Regions from separate parts of the Nocardioides sp. AN3 genome, predicted to be linked through region 1. Evidence: riboswitches for the same ligand, from Rfam matches in the RefSeq annotation. Region 1 holds a riboswitch; the other holds the start of a gene.

Region 1 (4,410 bases):
GATCTGGCCTTCCTCGTCGCCGTCCTCCTTGCCCGCCCCGACCGACAGCTTCACGCCGTCGGCCTTGGCGGCCTTCTTCGCACCCTCCTGCATGGCCACGAAGAACGGATTGATCGAGTCCTTGGTGATCAGGGCGACGGAGACCTTGCCGCCGCTGCCTGACCCGGAGTCGGAGCCGCCACACGCAACGAGCGTGGAGGTCGCGAGCACGGCGATGCCGGCTGCTGCTGCGCGGCGAACGAAGGTGGTGGTCGTCATGGGGGCGTGGCCTCTCTGGTCGGCGTCGTCTGCCTCGGAAGACGGCATGACAACGTTGTCATAGGACAGTACGCCACACGATTCCGCCCTGTGTCAAGCGTCACATCCGAATGGCTATGCTGTGCCGAGACATCGTTGTCAGACAGGAGATCGGCGATGCGGAAGCGAGCCACCATGACAGACGTCGCCGCGCTTGCCGGTGTCGCGCTGAAGACCGTCTCGCGTGTCATCAACGGCGAGCCGAACGTCTCGCCCGAGGTGGTCGAGCGTGTCCGACGCGCTGCTGAGCAGCTCGACTACCGACACAACCTCGCCGCCAGCAACCTGCGCCGCGGAGTGCGCACGCAGACCATCGGCGTCATCCTCCACGACCTCAGCAACGAGTTCGCCGCCGCGCTGCTCCGTGCCATCGACGACCGTGCGCGTGCGGACGGCGTGGCCGTCATCGCCTCGAGTCTGGACGACAGTCAGGAGCGCGAGCGCAACCAGGTGCTCGAGCTGGTCACCCGCCGCGTGGACGGATTGGTCTTGATGCCTGCCAGCGACGACCAGACCTACCTGACGGCGGAGATCCACGCCGGCCTGCCCGTGGTCGCCGTCGACCGGCCCGCGGCTGGCGTCGCTGTCGACACCGTCCTCGTGGACAACCATGACGGCGCGCTCGCGGCCACCAGCTATCTGCTCGACCGCGGTCACCGGCGGATCGCCTGCCTCACCGACCGGTCCTTCCTCTGGACGGCTCGCGAGCGTCGGCGTGGCTACCTCGACGCGCTGGCCCGGGCCGGCGTCGAGGTCGACGAACGCCTGCTCGTGGGTGATGTGACGTCGGCCGATGCCGCATCGCAGGCCATCTCCGAGCTGCTTCGCCTCGACGCTCCGCCGACGGCTGTCTTCACCGCGCGCAACGAGCTCTCGGTCGGAGCGCTGCGAGCCGTTCGTGCCCACCCTGACCCGCCCCTCGCGATCGTCGGGTTCGACGACTTCCCGCTCTCCGACCTGGTCGAGCCTCCCGTCACGGTCGTGCAACAGGATGTCGCCGCCGTCGGTCGTGCCGTCTGCGACCTCCTCTTCGAGCGGATGAACGGAAGTGTGCGCCCTCCCCGGACGGTCATCGTTCCGACCAGGTTGGTCGACCGGGGCTGATAGGCCTCGGGCTTTGTGACCGGGTCCAGCCGCGGCGGCGACGTCAGTCGTAGAGCCTACAAAGTCCACGACATCTCAACGAGTAAAGGCCCGTTGCCTACGCGACAGGAATTTCCGAAGTCGCGGCAAGGTCTTGTGAAGGGGCTCGAATCGACGCTATCTTTCCGGCACCGCGGGCCCACTGGTCCCGAACGGAGTCACAACTGAACAGTGCGCCGCACAAGCCGAAGCGGGAGAGTCCCGGTCGCAACGCGACTGGGCGCCGAAGGAGCAACACTCCCCAGAATCTCTCAGGCCCAGCTACCGCTCCGGTGAGGCGACTCTGGAAAGTCAGGACCTGTGCGTCCTGCGCCAAAGGTGCAAGCCGTCGAGGTGACGGTGAAGCTCTCAGGCATCGATGACAGAGCGGGGAGGTCACCCCTCTACGGGGCCGTCATCGCGCGGTCCCTCGACACCTGGGAGCCTCCCTCATGAGCGATCCGCTCGACCCATCAACCACGCGCGACACCTTCGTCGGCCGCCACATCGGCGCCGATGGGGATGACCAGCTTCGCATGCTCAAGACCGTTGGCTACGAGAGCCTGGACGCACTGGTGGATGCCGCCGTTCCGGTCGGCATCCGCATGGCCGGCGACCTCGACCTCCCCGCGCCGGCGACAGAGCGCGAGGCCGCCGGCGAGCTCGGCGCACTCGCGGCGCGCAACACGGTCGCGACCCCGATGATCGGGCTCGGCTACTACCCGACCATCACGCCGGCGGTGATCCGCCGCAATGTGCTCGAGAGCCCGGCGTGGTACACGGCCTATACGCCGTACCAGCCTGAGATCAGTCAGGGCCGTCTCGAGGCGTTGCTGAACTTCCAGACCATGGTCGGTGATCTGAGTGGTCTGCCGACTGCGAACGCGTCGCTCCTGGACGAGGCCACAGCGGTGGCGGAGGCGATCGGGATCATGCGGCGTGCCGCGAGGTCGACGTCGAACCGGGTGCTCGTCGACGCCGACACCCACCCGCAGACCATCGATGTGGTGCGGACCCGCGCCGCCGCGGTCGGCATCGAGGTCCGCCTGGTCGACCTGGCCGCTGCGCTGCCGGATGGCGACTTCTGCGGGATCGTGGCCTCCTATCCGGGCTCGTCCGGGGAGGTCCGTGATCTGGCGCCGGTCGTCGAGGCCGCCCACGCCTGCGGGGCTTTCGTCACGATCGCGGCTGATCTCCTCGCGCTCACGCTGCTGACCTCGCCAGGGGAGCTGGGGGCTGATATCGCGGTCGGGTCGACGCAGCGGTTCGGGGTGCCGTTGTTCTACGGCGGGCCGCATGCGGGCTACATCGCGGTGCGTACCGGTCTGGAGCGTCACCTGCCGGGCCGGTTGGTCTCGGTGTCGGTCGACTCCAGCGGGCGGCCTGCCTACCGGCTGGCGTTGCAGACCCGCGAGCAGCACATCCGTCGTGACCGGGCGACCTCGAACATCTGCACCGCCCAGGTCCTGCTCGCCGTGGTGGCGAGCATGTACGCCGTCTACCACGGCCCCGAGGGGCTGACTCGGATCGCCGAGCGGATCCACCTGCACGCCAACAAGCTCGCCGCTGCGTTGTGGGCGATCGGCTACCGGGTGGTCAGCCGGTCGTTCTTCGACACGTTCGTGGTCCACGTGCCTGGCGGCGCGGCGGTGGTGGTCGATGCGGCCCGAGAGCGGGGCATCCTGCTCCGGCTGGTCGATGAGGACCACGTCGGGGTGGCCTGCTCTGAGGTGACGACTCGGGAGGACGTCCGGTCGGTCTTCGAGGTCTTCGAGTCGGTCGGGGCTGCCGGGGCCGGGGCTGCCGGGGCTGCGGGTGGGGGGCCGGGTGGCCGGCAGGTTGCGAAGGAGGGCCCGGTCGGGGGGATCCCGAAGCGTCTGCGCCGGACCAGTGTGTTCCTGACTCACCCGGTCTTTCATGAGCACCGGTCCGAGACCGCGATGCTGCGCTATCTGCGGAAGCTGTCCGACCGGGACTTCGCCCTGGACCGGGGGATGATCCCGCTCGGGTCTTGCACGATGAAGCTGAACGCGACCACCGAGATGGAGGCTGTCTCGCTGGCCGGGTTCGCCGACCTGCACCCGTTCGCGCCGCGCGAGCACGCGGCGGGCTACCTGGAGCTGATCGGGCAGCTGGAGTCCTGGTTGGCCGAGGTGACCGGGTATGCGGCGGTCTCGATCCAGCCGAACGCCGGCTCCCAGGGCGAGCTGGCCGGGCTGTTGGCGATCCGCGCCTATCAGGTGGACCGTGGTCAGGGGCAGCGTGAGGTGTGTCTGATCCCGTCCAGTGCGCATGGCACCAACGCCGCGTCGGCGGTGATGGCGGGCATGCGGGTGGTGGTGGTGGCCTCGAACGAGGACGGCACCATCGACCTCGAGGATCTGCAGGCCAAGTGTGAGGCACACGCGAAGGACCTGGCAGCGGTGATGGTCACCTACCCCTCCACCCACGGCGTCTATGAGGAGGGCATCATCGCCCTGTGCGACCTCGTCCACCAGCATGGGGGACAGGTCTATGTCGACGGCGCGAATCTCAATGCTCTGCTCGGTGTCGCCAAACCGGGGCAGTTCGGCGGCGATGTCTCCCATCTGAATCTGCACAAGACCTTCTGCATCCCGCACGGTGGCGGGGGCCCGGGGGTCGGGCCGGTGGCGGTCGCCGAGCACCTGGTGCCCTACCTGCCCACGCACGTGAACCACCCCGACGCGGACCGTCGTGGGGGGATCGGTGCGGTCAGCGCCGCGCCGTACGGGTCAGCCGGCATTCTGCCGATCCCGTGGGCCTACATCCGGATGATGGGCGCGGACGGGCTCACCCAGGCCACCAAGGTCGCCGTTCTCACCGCCAACTATGTCGCCAGCCGGCTGGCGGACAGCTACCCGATCCTGTTCACCGGCGCGGAGGGTCTGGTCGCCCACGAGTGCATCCTCGACGTGCGGCCGCTGACCGCCGCGACCGGCGTGACGGTCGACGACATCGCCAAACGGCTGG
Region 2 (4,410 bases), on a different contig from region 1:
CCTGCGAGCCGGCGTTCGGCTGGATCGAGACGCGGTCGTAGCCAGTGACGGCGGCCAGCCAGCCCTCCAGGTCGTCGACGAGGCGGCGGTAGCCGGCGGCGTCCTCGGCCGGGACGAAGGGGTGGAGGTCGGCGAAGCCGGGGAGGGAGATGGGCTCCATCTCGGTGGTGGCGTTGAGCTTCATCGTGCACGAGCCGAGCGGGATCATCCCGCGGTCGAGCGCGTAGTCGCGGCCGGACAGGCTGCGCAGGTAGCGCAGCATCTGCGTCTCGCTGTGATGGCTGTTGAAGACGTCGTGTGTCAGGTATGGCGTGGTGCGCACCAGGCCCTGCGGGAGCGCCGACGGAGTCGTGCGGTCGAGCTCGTCGAGGTCGACCGCCGGCGCGCCGCTCGCGCCGGCGCCGAACGCACGCAGGACGCTGGTGATCGTGGACCGAGTCGTGGTCTCCGAGGTCGACAGTGAGACCGTGTCGGCGTCCACCAGCCGCAGGTGCAGGCCGAGCGCGCGAGCACCGCTGACGACGTCGGCCGCCTGACCCCGCACCGAGACCGTCATCGTGTCGAAGAACGGCTCCGTGCGGACGTCGTGGCCAAGGGCGCGCAGCCCGGCGGCCAGGACGGCGGCGTACCGATGGGTGCGGGTCGCGATCGCACGCAGGCCCTCGGGACCGTGGTAGACGGCGTACATCGACGCAGTGACCGCGAGGAGGACCTGCGCGGTGCAGATGTTGGAGGTCGCCTTGTCGCGACGGATGTGCTGCTCGCGGGTCTGCAGCGCGAGGCGGTACGCCGGACGTCCCTCCGCGTCGACGGAGACGCCCACCAGGCGTCCGGGCATGTGCCGCTCGAGGCCCTGCCCGACCGCCATGAAGCCCGCGTGCGGGCCGCCGTAGAACAAGGGGACGCCGAAGCGCTGCGACGACCCCACGACGACGTCGGCACCCAGCTCGCCAGGAGCCTCGAGGAGCGTGAGGGCGAGCAGGTCGGCCGCCACCACCACGAGGGCGTTCCGCTCGTGCGCCGCCGCGATCACGGCGCGCGGGTCGGTGACCTGACCAGAGGCCCCGGGGTACTGCACCAGGACGCCGCAGAGATCGCCCTCGGGCAGCCCCTGGCTGAGGTCGGCGACGACCACCTCGATGCCCATGGCGAGCGCGCGCGTGCGCACCACATCGATGGTCTGCGGCAGCGCGTCGGCGTCGACGACGAAGGGTCCGGCGGCCTTCTTGTTCGCCCGACGCACCAGCGTCATCGCCTCCGCGGCCGCGGTGCCCTCGTCGAGCAGCGACGCGTTGGCGGTCGGGAGACCGGTCAGGTCGCCGATCATCGTCTGGAAGTTGATGAGCGCCTCGAGGCGACCCTGGGAGATCTCGGGCTGGTAGGGCGTGTAGGCCGTGTACCAGCTCGGGTCCTCGAGGACGTTGCGGCGGATCACCGGCGGCGTGATCGTGCCGTGGTAGCCGAGACCGATCAGCGACTCCCCCGGCATGTTCTGCCCCGCCAGCTCCCGTGCGAGGGCGGCGACGCCGCTCTCCGAGAGGGGTGCGGGCAGGTCGAGGCTCTCCTCCGAACGGATGCCCGCGGGCACCGCCGCGTCCATGAGCTCGCTGAGGGACCCGAAGCCGAGACGCTCGAGCATCTGACGCTCAGCGTCGCCGTCGATGCCGATGTGGCGATCGACGAACGGCAGGGCGCCGTCGAGCTCGGAGAGGGAAGGGAAGTCGGTCACGGGGACTCCTGGGTCGTCGAGATCAGGACGGCCCTCCCCCTCTGTTGCCCGACCCGTGCCGACGGTCCGTTCTTCAGAGTCGCCTCATCCGCGTGGTCGTGGTGCCTGAGAGTTTCCGGGGAGGAATTGCCCCTTCGGCGCCCCTGTCGAGCAGGGACTCTCCCACGCGGGATCTGCAGCGGCACCCATTCTAGACGACCCGACCCCCGGTCCGTCATCGACGAGCCGAGGGTCAGGCGCGAAGGGGTGTGCGCTGCTCGCGTCAGCCGATCTTGCGGGCGGCGCGGCGAGCGGCGAGCTCGTCACCCGGGGACGGTCCGGAGTCGGTCTCGTCAGCGGCGCGCTCGCTCGGGAGCTCCGAGAGTGTGCCCTCGATCTCGCGCCAGACGCCGCCGATCGCGATGCCGAAGACGCCCTGGCCGCCCTGGAGCAGGTCGATGACCTCGTCGTTGCTGGTGCACTCGTAGACGGAGGCGCCGTCGCTCATGAGCGTGACGCGGGTCAGGTCGTCGGTGCCGCGCTCGCGCAGGTGCTGGACGGCAGTGCGGATCTGTTGCAGCGAGATGCCGGCGTCGAGCAGGCGCTTGATGACCTTGAGGATCAGGATGTCCCGGAACGAGTAGAGCCGCTGGGTCCCGGAGCCGGTCGCGCCACGGACACTCGGCTCCACCAGCCCGGTCCGAGCCCAGTAGTCCAGCTGGCGGTAGCTGATCCCGGCGGCGTTGCAGGCGGTCGGACCGCGGTAGCCGGCGTCGCTGGGCAGGGGCGAGACGTCGTCGGTGAAGAGCAGGCCCTGTTCATCGGCCTGCTTCGCCGCGAGGAGTGCGTCGGCGTTGACGCCGCTCTCCTGCTCGTGCTCGTTCACGCGGTCCTCCGTGAGGTCTACTCCGTTGAGCGTAACGCCGATGGGGAAGGGCCGCGACCTCACTCCGCAGAGCGAACGTCATGGTTGGAGTTACAACAGAGACAGTTCAAGGTAGGACTCGCGATCGCCGGGGTCAAAGACATGTCCGGCGTGTCGCAACCCTCACCCTCAACTTGAGACTGAGGTCTCGGGCGGGCAGCGGTGCGTGCCACGTGCCGCTCAGTGGGCGTCGAAGTCCTCGGGGGTGACATGGTCGAGGAACTCGCGGAACTTCTCGACCTCGTCCTCCTGCTCGGCGGGCACGGCGAGGCCGGCCTCGTCCAGGACCTCCTCGGAGCAGACGATCCGGGTCCCGGTGCGCAGCGCGAGCGCGATCGAGTCGGACGGACGCGCGCTGACCTCGGCGCCGGTCGAGAACACGAGGTTGGCGAAGAAGACGCCGTCGCGGACGTCGGTGATCTGCACCTCGCGCAGCTCGGCCTGGAGAGCGCCGATCACGTCCTTCATGAGGTCGTGCGTCAATGGCCGCGGAGGCACCACGCCCTGCTGGGCGAACGCGATCGCCGTGGCCTCGACGGCACCGATCCAGATCGGCAGGTACCGCTCCCCCGTCACCTCGCGCAGCAGCACGAGGGGTTGGTTGGAGGGCATCTCGACCCGGACTCCCATGACGTCGACCTCACGCACGTCATCAACCCTACTCCGCCCCCGCGGGCGAGCCACGGCCCATCTCGGGTATTGCGGCGCCGGGCGCGGAACCGGCGTCAGAACCGACGCAGCCCGGCCTTCACGAGCGTCGCGTGCAGTCTCACGGAGAGGGCCGCGAGCTCGCCGGCGGTCTCCTCGACGCGGGCGCGGGCGCTGGGATCCGACGTACGCCGCAAGGGGGCCACCACCTGCTCGACCAGGCCGACCTCGCGGTCGGCGGCGGCCTTGAGCCCACGGAGATGGCGCGGCTCGAGACCGTAGTCGGCCAGCTCTCGCGCGGTCTGCAGGATGACGAGGTCGTCGGTGTCGTAGTGGCCGGTGCGCGAGGGCGTCACGAGGCCGAACCCCTCGATCTCGGTGAGCAGCTCGTCGCTGACCTCGGCGATCTTCAGCAGCTCGCGTCGCGAGAGCCGCAAGCCGTCGCGACGGAGGAACGACTCTGCACGGGGCATCCCGTCGGCGGCGAGCGCGACCTGCGGCACGGTGGGCACCGTCGGCTCGATCGCGGGCGGCTCCAGCCCGCGGTCCATGGCGTCGAGGTGCTCCCCGATCACCTTCAGCGGCAGGTAGTGGTCGCGCTGCATCCGCAGCACGTAGCGCAGTCGCTCCACGTCGTCCCGCGAGAACTTGCGATACCCCGAGGGCGTCCGCTCCGGCTTGACCAGCCCCTTCTCCTCCAGGAACCGGATCTTGGGGATGCTGATCTCGGGGAAGTCGGGCCGCAGCAGGGTGAGCACCTCGCCGATCGTGTGGCGCTCGGGCGCGGACCCGGACGCCGCACTCGTCGCCGTCACCATCTGCTCAGGCCCCGTGCCCCGAGTAGAACACGAGGCGATACTTGCCGATCTGCACCTCGTCGCCGTCCTTGAGCACGACCTGGTCGATGCGGTCGCGGTTGACGTAGGTGCCGTTGAGGCTGCCGGCGTCGCTGACCGTGAACGTCTCGCCGCTGCGCGCGAACTCCGCGTGCCTGCGCGAGACCGTGACGTCATCGAGGAAGATCTCGCTATCGGGGTGCCGGCCGGCCCGGACGACGTCGCTGTCGAGCAGGAAGCGGCTGCCCGAGCCTGGTCCCCGTTGCACGACGAGCATCGCGTGACCGCGCGGC

The links. Region 1 has a riboswitch for glycine ahead of gcvP (aminomethyl-transferring glycine dehydrogenase). Riboswitches for the same ligand answer to the same signal wherever they lie in the genome.
Region 2: another riboswitch for glycine. It lies ahead of gcvP (aminomethyl-transferring glycine dehydrogenase); the one in region 1 lies ahead of gcvP (aminomethyl-transferring glycine dehydrogenase).

The regions. Positions count from the first base shown of each region.
Region 1 is NZ_BAAIGC010000020.1:63,893-68,302, forward strand. It holds gene ACYQ1K_RS19405 (substrate-binding domain-containing protein) at 1-258, opposite strand, end outside; gene ACYQ1K_RS19410 (LacI family DNA-binding transcriptional regulator) at 415-1,401, shown strand; glycine riboswitch at 1,622-1,717, shown strand; gene gcvP (aminomethyl-transferring glycine dehydrogenase) at 1,872-4,410, shown strand, end outside.
Region 2 is NZ_BAAIGC010000034.1:38,358-42,767, reverse strand. It holds gene gcvP (aminomethyl-transferring glycine dehydrogenase) at 1-1,729, opposite strand, end outside; glycine riboswitch at 1,813-1,904, opposite strand; gene ACYQ1K_RS24190 (MerR family transcriptional regulator) at 1,992-2,519, opposite strand; gene ACYQ1K_RS24185 (bifunctional nuclease family protein) at 2,814-3,281, opposite strand; gene ftsR (transcriptional regulator FtsR) at 3,359-4,099, opposite strand; gene ACYQ1K_RS24175 (double zinc ribbon and FHA domain-containing protein) at 4,104-4,410, opposite strand, start outside.